DNA from 2 places in the Arthrobacter sp. 10L430 genome. Region 2 is predicted to be linked to the other one. Evidence: riboswitches for the same ligand, from Rfam matches in the RefSeq annotation. Region 2 holds a riboswitch; the other holds the start of a gene.
The links. A riboswitch is a leader RNA that binds a small molecule or an ion and turns the genes downstream of it on or off. The one in region 2 is predicted to bind cyclic di-AMP.
Positions count from the first base shown of each region.

Region 1 (4,506 bases), on a different contig from region 2:
CAGGCTGCCGCTGGGGCTCTGTTCCTGGCTGCGGGAGGCCGCGGGAAGGGGGCCGCGGGCCAGCGCACCGCGAAGCTCGGCGACGGGAATGCGCCCGGACACCATATCCCTGCTGAGCCGGGCCATGCCGCGGACATCCGCGAGGGCGGTCTGGACGATGTCCACACTGGAATGCGGATCGTCCGTCCAGTCCACCGGAACTTCGTGGACGCGGAGCCCGCACTTTTCGGCCAGGACCAGGAGCTCGGTGTCGAAGAACCAGGCGTTGTCCACGGTGTGCGGCAGGATCTGTTGGGCGATGTCCGCCCGGATCGCTTTGAAACCGCACTGCGCATCGCTGAAGTGCGCCCCCATCACGGACTGGAGCAGGAAGTTGTAGCTGCGGGAGATGAACTCGCGCTTGGGCCCGCGGACCACCCTGGAATTGCGTGTCAGCCGCGTGCCGATGGCGAGGTCTGAGTGCCCGGAAATCAGCGGTGCCAGGAGGGGACCCAGAGCCGCGAGGTCGGTAGAGAGGTCCACATCCATATACGCCAGGACGGGTGACGGCGAGGCCAGCCACACTTTGCGGAGGGCGTTGCCGCGGCCCTTCTCCTCGAGGTGCACCACTGACACTTCTCGCAGCTCCCTGGCCACCCGCTCGGCGGTCTTGAGGGTGTCGTCCGTGCTCGCGTTGTCCGCCACGGTGATGCGGAACGGGTGCGGGAAGCTGCCCCGGAGATGCGCATGCAGCCGGCGCAGGCACTCCTCCAGGTCGCGTTCCTCGTTGTAGACGGGGATGGTCACGTCCAGCACGGGAACCGCGGCGGCGGTGTCGATGGGTGAGCGCCGCAGATGCCGTGCACGGGCAACGGCCGGGCTGTGCCCGTCAGACGGCGCGGAGTGGACCCGCGCGGGCGGCTGGGGGTGCAGTGGAGGGTGCGGCTGGGTTCCTGAGGCCTGGTCTGTGAGGGTCATGCTTCAACAGTGGCGGGGCCTCATATGAGGGTTTTAGGGCGAAGCTGTGCGGGGGCTGTGGAAGTTTTGGCCCCTTGGAAGGGCGGCCGCCGCATTTCTGCACCGCTTCCCGGCCGCGCCCACGTGCAGAGACGCCGACGGCCCCCGGATCACGTGGATCCGGGGGCCGTCGAAAAACTCAAAGGGGTGCAGAAACGCGCGCTCCGCTTCCCACCGACTGGCGGCTTAGTACCAGTTGTTGGCGAGGTGGAAGTTCAGGGCGCTGCAGGGGGAGCCGTAGCGTTCCTTGACGTAGTCCAGGCCCCAGTTGATCTGCGTGCGGTAGTTGGTGCGGTAGTCCGGTCCGGCGCTCGCCATTTTCTCGGCAGGCAGGGACTGCACCACGCCGTAGGCGCCGCTGCTCGCGTTGGTGGCGGTGGTGCGCCATTCGGACTCCTTGGTCCAGAGCCTCTGCAGGCACTGCATCTGGTCCGCGGCCCAGCCGAAGGAGGACAGCTTGCTGGCTGCATAAGCCTGAGCGCCGGCGGGGTCATCCACCGCGGCAGGAGCAGCGGGCTTAGCCACCGGAGCGGCAGCCCGGACCGGGGCCACCTTGGCAGCCGGCACGGCAGCAGCCTTCGCCGGAGCAGCGGCGGGCTTGGCTGCCGTTGCCTTCGGGGCGGCCTTGGCAGCGGGAGCCTTCGCGGCGGCGGCCGGCTTGGCGGCGGACTGCGGGGCCAAAGCGGCTGATGTCGGCGCCGGCAGGGCGGAGATCAGCGTCTTGTCGAAGTTGAGCGTTGACGCCGCGTCGGCCGTGGCGGAGGCCGCTGCGGGGCTGGCTACCGGGGCAGCCTGCTCGGCGGCCTGGCTGGCCGCACCGACACCGATGAGCACGGCACACGCCGTGGTCACCACGGCCGCGCGGCGGCCGAATGACGGGATGTCAGCAGTGAGCCGGCCCCAGGCCGACATGGGCCGGACAGGTTCGGCGCGGTGGCGTGAAAGCTTCTGCCGGGACTGCGTGGAAGCGCGATCAGGGCGCGTTTGTACCTTGAATTCAGACATGGTGGATTGCCTCTCAACACCTGCGGAGTTAGCTGTCGGGTTCGGATGAGGTCATCCGGCCGCACGGCGATTCACGTGTCGGCTTCACCCCAAGGGCTTGATGCGGATTGCCCGGGACTCTGGTTCCCCCGCCTCTGCCTGGTCAAGCGGAATCCGGGAAGCGGCAGAGCTGGGCGTCCATCCGGATATGCGGCCCTGGTGGTGGCCGCACTCTATCGACCGTACAGGAGGCTCACGCTTAAGTCACATTTAGGTAACAGAGATCACGACGACGGCGCGTCGCCTTGTGCAGGCAGTCGGACCGCGAATTCGGTGCGGCCGGGCCGTGAGGAGACCTCCACCGTGCCGCCGTGGGCTTCCACGATCGACTGCACAATGGAAAGCCCCAGCCCGCTGGTTCCTTCGGCGGAAGCCTGCCCGGACGGGGCCGCCGTCTGGGCGCCCGGCGCCGCCGGCACGGGGGTCGCCCGGGCCGCGTCTGCGCGGGCAAAACGCGCGAAGACCCGGTCCACGAACTCCGCGGGGATGCCCGCGCCGTCGTCCGTCACGGTGATCACTGCACTGCCGTCGGCGGACCTCATGACTCCGGTGACCACCGTGGTGCCCGGCCCGGTGTGCTTGCGCGCGTTGGAGAGCAGGTTGACCAGCACCTGGTGAAGCTGTGAGGCGTCGCCGCGCACCACTACCGGCTCTTCGGGAAGTTCGAGGTGCCAGTTGCGGTCGGGCGCCATGACCTTTTCATCGCTAACTGTCTCGATCACCAGCTGCGTGAGGTCCACGTCGCTGAGCTTTAGCGGTTGCCCCTCGTCAAGCCGCGCGAGCAGCAGGAGGTCCTCCACCAGCGTGGTCATCCGCACGGACTGGCTCTGGACGCGGGCGAGGGAGCGCTGGCCGTCGGGCGTGAACTTCTCGGTCATGCGCATCAGCTCGGTGTAGCCGCGGATGGCCGTGAGCGGCGTGCGGAGCTCGTGCGACGCGTCGGCCACGAACTGGCGGACCTTCATTTCGCTCTCCTGCCGCGCCTCGAGGGCATTGGACACGTTGTCCAGCATGAGGTTGAGGGCATGGCCTACGCTGCCCACTTCCGTTCCGGGGTGGGCGTTCGACGGCGGGACGCGGACGGCGAGTGCCACCTCACCGGCGTCGAGGGGCAGGCGGGAAACCTGCGTGGCCACCTCCGAGAGCTGTTCGAGCGGCTTCATGGTGCGGCGGATGAGCACGGTTCCGGCGAGGCCGATGAGGACGAGGCCACCCAGCGACACCAAGGTGATGGTCACAACAAGGGACGTCAGGGTGTTCTGCTTTTCGGTGAGGGGAAGCCCGGTCACCATGACGTCGCCATAGGGCGACTGGGCGGCAACCAGCCGGTAGGCCCCCGTGGACAGGGTGCGGTCAACGGGGACGCCGTCGCGGCGCAGGCCCAAAAGAACCTGGTCGTCTGCCGCCGACAGTGTCTTGCGGGTGAGATCGGCGGCCAGGAAACCAGCACTGCTGACCTCGCCGTCCTGGATCCTGGCTGCTATGGTGCCGACGCGTTGGCCCCTGCCTTCGAGGGGATCGGGCTTATTGCCCGATCCGCCGAGCGGGGGACGGCCAAAGTCCCGGGCCCTGTCAGCTGCGCCGGTGAGTTGATCGTCGAGCTGGCGGGTGAGGAACGAGTCCATGCTGGCGTAGCTGAACAGGCCCACCGCGGCGCAGATGGCCACGAGCAGCGCCATGGCAACGAGGACCAGCCGGGTGCGGAGATGCCAGGTGCCGGGCTTCAGCACGCTGCGGCGCGGCGTTCGGGTGGCTCCGGAAAGGCTTGTCACGGCCTAGTCTGCCGGTTTGATGACGTAGCCCGCTCCGCGGACCGTGTGGATCATCGGCGGGTGCACGGCATCCACCTTTTTGCGCAGGTACGAGATGTAGAGCTCGACGATGTTGGCCTGGCCCCCGAAGTCGTAGTTCCAGACACGGTCCAGGATCTGGGCCTTGCTCACCACCCGCTTGGGGTTTTCCATGAGGTAGCGCAGCAGCTCGAACTGGGTGGCCGTGAGCTGGAGTTCGTCACCGGCGCGGGTGACTTCACGGGTGTCCAGGTTCAGGACCAGGTCTCCCACCACGAGTTCCGCAGAGTCCATCGCCGCCACGCCGGAGCGCTGCACGAGGCGGTGAAGGCGCAGCAGGACTTCCTCCATGCTGAAGGGCTTGGTGACGTAGTCGTCGCCGCCGGCAGCGAGGCCCGCGATGCGGTCCTGTACTGCGTCCTTGGCGGTCAGGAACAGCGCCGGCACTTCCGGTGCGAAGGCACGGATCCTGCCGAGCAGCTCAACGCCGTCGAAGCCGGGAAGCATCACATCCAACACGAGGACGTCCGGGCGGAACTCCTTGGCGAGCTTGACCGCCTCAGGGCCGTCGGCCGCAACGGCAACGGACCAGCCCGCCATGCGCAGTCCCATGCTCATGAGCTCGGACAGGCTGGGTTCGTCGTCGACCACCAGGGCACGGATGGGGGAGCCGTCC
Region 1 covers NZ_JBFTJD010000003.1:176,336-180,841, forward strand. Annotated here, with positions in the region: gene AC1DDG_RS04950 (bifunctional glycosyltransferase family 2/GtrA family protein) at 1-957, opposite strand, end outside; gene AC1DDG_RS04955 (aggregation-promoting factor C-terminal-like domain-containing protein) at 1,183-2,001, opposite strand; cyclic di-AMP (ydaO/yuaA leader) riboswitch at 2,007-2,170, opposite strand; gene AC1DDG_RS04960 (HAMP domain-containing sensor histidine kinase) at 2,265-3,812, opposite strand; gene AC1DDG_RS04965 (response regulator transcription factor) at 3,816-4,506, opposite strand, start outside.
Region 1: another riboswitch for cyclic di-AMP. It lies ahead of AC1DDG_RS04955 (aggregation-promoting factor C-terminal-like domain-containing protein); the one in region 2 lies ahead of AC1DDG_RS19035 (C40 family peptidase).

Region 2 (4,506 bases):
TGCACATACCTCTTCACGGCCGCACCCGGCAGAGGCGCGAGGGCCGGCTGCCCTCTGCATGTCCGGGCTATGGATCGACACCACAAGAGTAAACACTCAAGGGGCAGATCGGCGAATCGACGGAATGCACTCCGACGCCGTGTCGGCATGGCAACCGGGCCTACGGGCATGCAAAAGGACCCCTGCCGCAGTGGCAGGGGTCCTTTTCTAAGCCTTGGTAGTCTTAGCCGCCGACGCGGATGAAGACCGGGCCGGAGCCGACGTTTACGCTGAACAGTGCGGTGGTTCCGCCGTTCCAGCCGCCGTGGACAGCCTGGCCGTTGCCGACGTAGACAGCGATGTGGGCCATGCCCATGCCGCCGTTTTCGTAGTAGGCAAGGTCGCCCGGCTGGGCTTCAGCAGCGCTGACGGTGCGGCCGAGGGACAGGTAGCCTGCCGGCCAGCCGTGGTAGTTGATGCCCACGGCGGCCAGGGAGTTGGTGGCCAGCGCGGTGCAGTCCTGTGAAACACCCAGCTGCGCGTAAGCAGCAGCGGCGATCGAGGCGCCCATGCCGCTTCCGGAAGCGGTCTTGGCGGCGGCAGGAGCAGCCGGAGCAGCCTCAACGGCAGCGGCGGTCTTTACTGCCGGAGCAGCCTCGACGGCGGGAGCAGCTTCCTGCACCTGAACGACGGGCTTGGGTGCCTCGACGACGGGAGCGGCCGTGGTGGAAACAGCCGGCTTCTCGTAGGAGATGGCGATGCTGGACGCAGCGGAAATGGTTGCCGGAGCAACAGACTGCACTTCCAGGGCGGAAACAGGAACCGATTCACGCTGAACGTTGGTCTCGGCAGCGTTTGCAGCGATACCGCTGGTCAGGACCAGGCCGGACGCGGCAGCGATAACTGCGGCCTGGCGGCCCATGCCACCGGCGTTGTCGCCGACAGCCTTGGCGATGACAGCCAGCGAGTGGGTCTTGGTGACCTCGGCGCGGTGGCGTGCAATGGTCGCACGTGTAGTCATAAGTTTCTCTCTTTCGTGTTCCACGGACCGCGGTAGCAGGACGTGGCTTAGCGACGCGCCGGCATCTTGGGGGTAAGCCGGCGCGTCCCGAACGGGATTTTTAGCGAAGGGTGAAGAAGGAGGACGTGCCCGTGGCGGACGCAGCGTGCAGGATCGTTCCATCCGAAGGGTTCAGGGCGCTGATCATCATGCCGTTGCCAACGTAGATGCCCACGTGGGCGCCGCCGTTCTGCATGACCAGGTCGCCCGGAGCGGGTGTCGAGGTGGGCTTCATTGCAGTCCAGGCGTTGACGCGGGGAATGCTGATGCCTGCCTGCGCGTAAACCCACTGGGTGAAGCCGGAGCAGTCCCAGCCGTTAGGAGTGGTGCCACCCCAGACGTACGGGTGGCCGATACCGGTGTAGGCAATGGCCGCCAGCCCTGACGTTGCGGCGGCGGAGCCTGCGGCATCCACCAGCTTGCTCGCCTTGGCAGTAACGGTTTTGGCAGTATCGGTTGCACCATTGGCCGCGTCGTCGCTGGACTGCGCGGCCAGAGTCTCGATGACCGGCGCTGCCTCGGTGGTGACGGCAGGACGCTCGAAGGAGACAGTTGCGGTTGGTGCGGCGGTCACAGCAAGCTGCGTGGCCTGGGATCCGGACTCCGTGGAGGCGGAAACACCGATGTTGGTGTCGGCTGCGTTAGCCGGCATGCCAATGCTCAGGATGAGCCCTGAAGCAGCTGCGATAACAGCTGCCTGGCGACCTACTGTGCCGGCATTGGCGCTTACTGCCTTGGACACTGAGTCCAACGGGTTCGTACGAACCGTTTGCGCACGGTGGCGCGCAGAATTGTGGCGTGAAGACACGAAGGTAGCCTCTCCCAATGCCTACGAGGTGAGCTGTCGGATTCGGATGGGAGTCACCCGGCCGCGCCGCTTCCTGGGAAGCTTTGCGACTTAACCCCAAGGCCTTCTTGCGAAGACCAAAATTGGTTCCCCCGCCCCTGCCAGACGATGTCATGCGAACGGACCTTGAGCGGTGGCAGAGTTAGGCAATCCACTCAAAGGCGTCAACTTCGGAAAAGTTGACGCGGTTTAGACGGTACAGCAGTTCGGAGCGAATGTCACATTCAGGTCACGGCATGTCACAAGAATGCGAGAGTTCTCCATCGGTTTTGCTTAAAGCCAGCCCAGGGGGTCAACGACTTCTCCGTTGACCATCACCTCGAAGTGGAGGTGGCAGCCCGTCGAGGCGCCGGTGGTCCCGCTGAGAGCGATTACGTCACCGCGGTTGACCTTCTGGCCGACGCGGACACTCGAAGAGGACAGGTGGTTATACGTGGTCTCGAGGCCGTTGCCGTGGTTGATCACAACCCTGTTGCCGCCCCCGTAGGGGTGCCAACCGGCGAAGGTGACCGTGCCGCTGGCCGCGGCGAACACCTGGGTTCCGCACTCGGCGGCAAAGTCCTGGCCCCGGTGAAATTCCCCGGAGCCCCCGGTGATCGGGCTGACGCGGTATCCGAACGGAGACGATTTGACCATGGTGGTCAGGGGCGCACCAAGGCTGCCCGCCGAGGCGGCGCGGGTGATGCTGCCGGCCGACTGTGCACTGAGGAGCTGCTTGAGCTTGCTGTCCGGGTCACCCTGGGTGGAGACGGACGTTCGGCTGAAGTCGATCTTTGCGGCCGCCTCAGCGGACACCTGCGGCTGGACACGGGAGGACAGCGCCGCGGCGCCGCCCTGGTCAGCGGTGGCCATGACCGGACTGGTTGCAGGAACCGTGACTGTCAGCAGGAGGCCTGTGGCAGCCAGTGCGACTCCCGCCTTCTGGCCCACTCCGCTTGCGGCTGCGAAGTCGGTGACCTGGCGGAACGGACTGCGGTGCCTCCGTGCTTCGCGCTGCGCATCCCGCGGACGCTCCCCTGCGAAGACTTCGGCGGCGCGCGGCTCCGCAGCGGGGCCGGCCGCGCGGCGGCGGCCCCGGGCATTCTGCATGGTCAAGAAGTGTTCCTCTCTGGATAGCCTGCGAAGTTAGCTGTCGGATTCGGGTCAGAGAGATCATCGACCCGGTCCGCCGTGACAAGCGTTTCGGCACAGGGGTATCCCGGGAGATTCCATCTGCGGAAAGTGGCTTGCTGCTGCGGACTTCACCCCAAGGCCGTTTTTCAACGGCCGGTTGTGGTTCCCCCGCCTCTGCCAGAAGGTGACTCGTGCGACTGATCCGCTGGCAGAGTTCGGCTCCAGATCAGGTAACGCTTTAGTATCGGCGCTGCTGTTTAACTATAAGTGATTAAAGTGGGCAGTAATAATTCCGTTATCTAAGCTGTGCAAAAGTCGTAGGGCATCCTGCCACCTGATGTCAGACAAATCACGGGCCAGCACGTCAGCTGACGCGGACAAACACGTGGGCGGCCACTTCCGGTGGCAGTTCGAGGGCGCCTTCGATCCCCGGCACACGGACCGAGATGTACTCCCCCACGCGTTCGAGGGAAACCGCGGCACCGGGGCGGATCCCGCCTTCATCGAGCTGGACCAGCAGCTCCGGCTCCACCTGGATGGGTTCTGCCAGCCGGCTGACGGTAACGCGCGAATCCGGACCGTAGCCGGGCATGGCGTCCAGCAGGTTCATCACGCCGTCGGTGAAGGCCAGCGAAGGCTCGCCGCCGAGCGCAGCCAGCCCAGGAATCGGGTTGCCGTAGGGCGATTCGGTGGGGTGGCCAAGCATTTCAAAGATCCTGCGCTCCACGCGTTCGCTCATCACGTGCTCCCACCGGCACGCCTCGTCGTGGACGTAGGCCCAGTCGAGGCCGATGACGTCGGCGAGCAGCCGCTCCGCCAGGCGGTGCTTGCGCATGACCTCCGTGGCCCGTTTGCGGCCTGTTTCTGTCAGCTCCAGGTGACGGTCGCCGGACACTACCACCAGCCCGTCCCGTTCCATCCTGCCGACGGTCTGGGAGACGGTGGGGCCCGAATGGCGGAGGCGTTCGGCGATGCGGGCTCGCAGCGCCACGATGTTCTCTTCTTCAAGCTCCAAAATGGTCCGAAGATACATCTCCGTGGTATCGATCAGATCCGTCATTCAGCTCAGCTCCTCGAGCACAGTACTTGTGTCCGTCCCACCGTACCGCGGGCCCACCGCACGGTGGCCCGGCGTCAAGCTGCCGCGGCCGCAATTCGACGACGGAGCAACACCGGCTCTCCGCCCGTACGTCCAGTGAAAGCTTAGCCTATTTTGAATTACTCCGGATAATTCGGACGAAGCGGGCGGCCGGTTTCAATGACTGGACTGTGACGGCAACGTTTCCCGGGATTTCCGGGCTTCGGGCAGAATAAAAGGGGCCTTCGTGGCAGACATGATTGCCCGCCGGCCACCTCTTGTCCCCGCCGAACTGCATGTCCATGCCGAAAATTGGAGCCACTGTGAGCGACACCAGCATCACTATCCCAGCAAACCTCCTGCCCAAGGACGGACGGTTCGGCGCCGGGCCCTCCAAGGTCAGGCCCGAGCAGATCGAGGCGCTTTCCG
Region 2 covers NZ_JBFTJD010000029.1:44,437-48,942, reverse strand. Annotated here, with positions in the region: gene AC1DDG_RS19045 (HNH endonuclease) at 1-1, opposite strand, end outside; gene AC1DDG_RS19040 (NlpC/P60 family protein) at 224-1,000, opposite strand; gene AC1DDG_RS19035 (C40 family peptidase) at 1,101-1,691, opposite strand; cyclic di-AMP (ydaO/yuaA leader) riboswitch at 1,852-2,010, opposite strand; gene AC1DDG_RS19030 (M23 family metallopeptidase) at 2,160-2,981, opposite strand; cyclic di-AMP (ydaO/yuaA leader) riboswitch at 2,986-3,230, opposite strand; gene AC1DDG_RS19025 (iron-dependent transcriptional repressor DtxR) at 3,364-4,059, opposite strand; gene serC (phosphoserine transaminase) at 4,401-4,506, shown strand, end outside.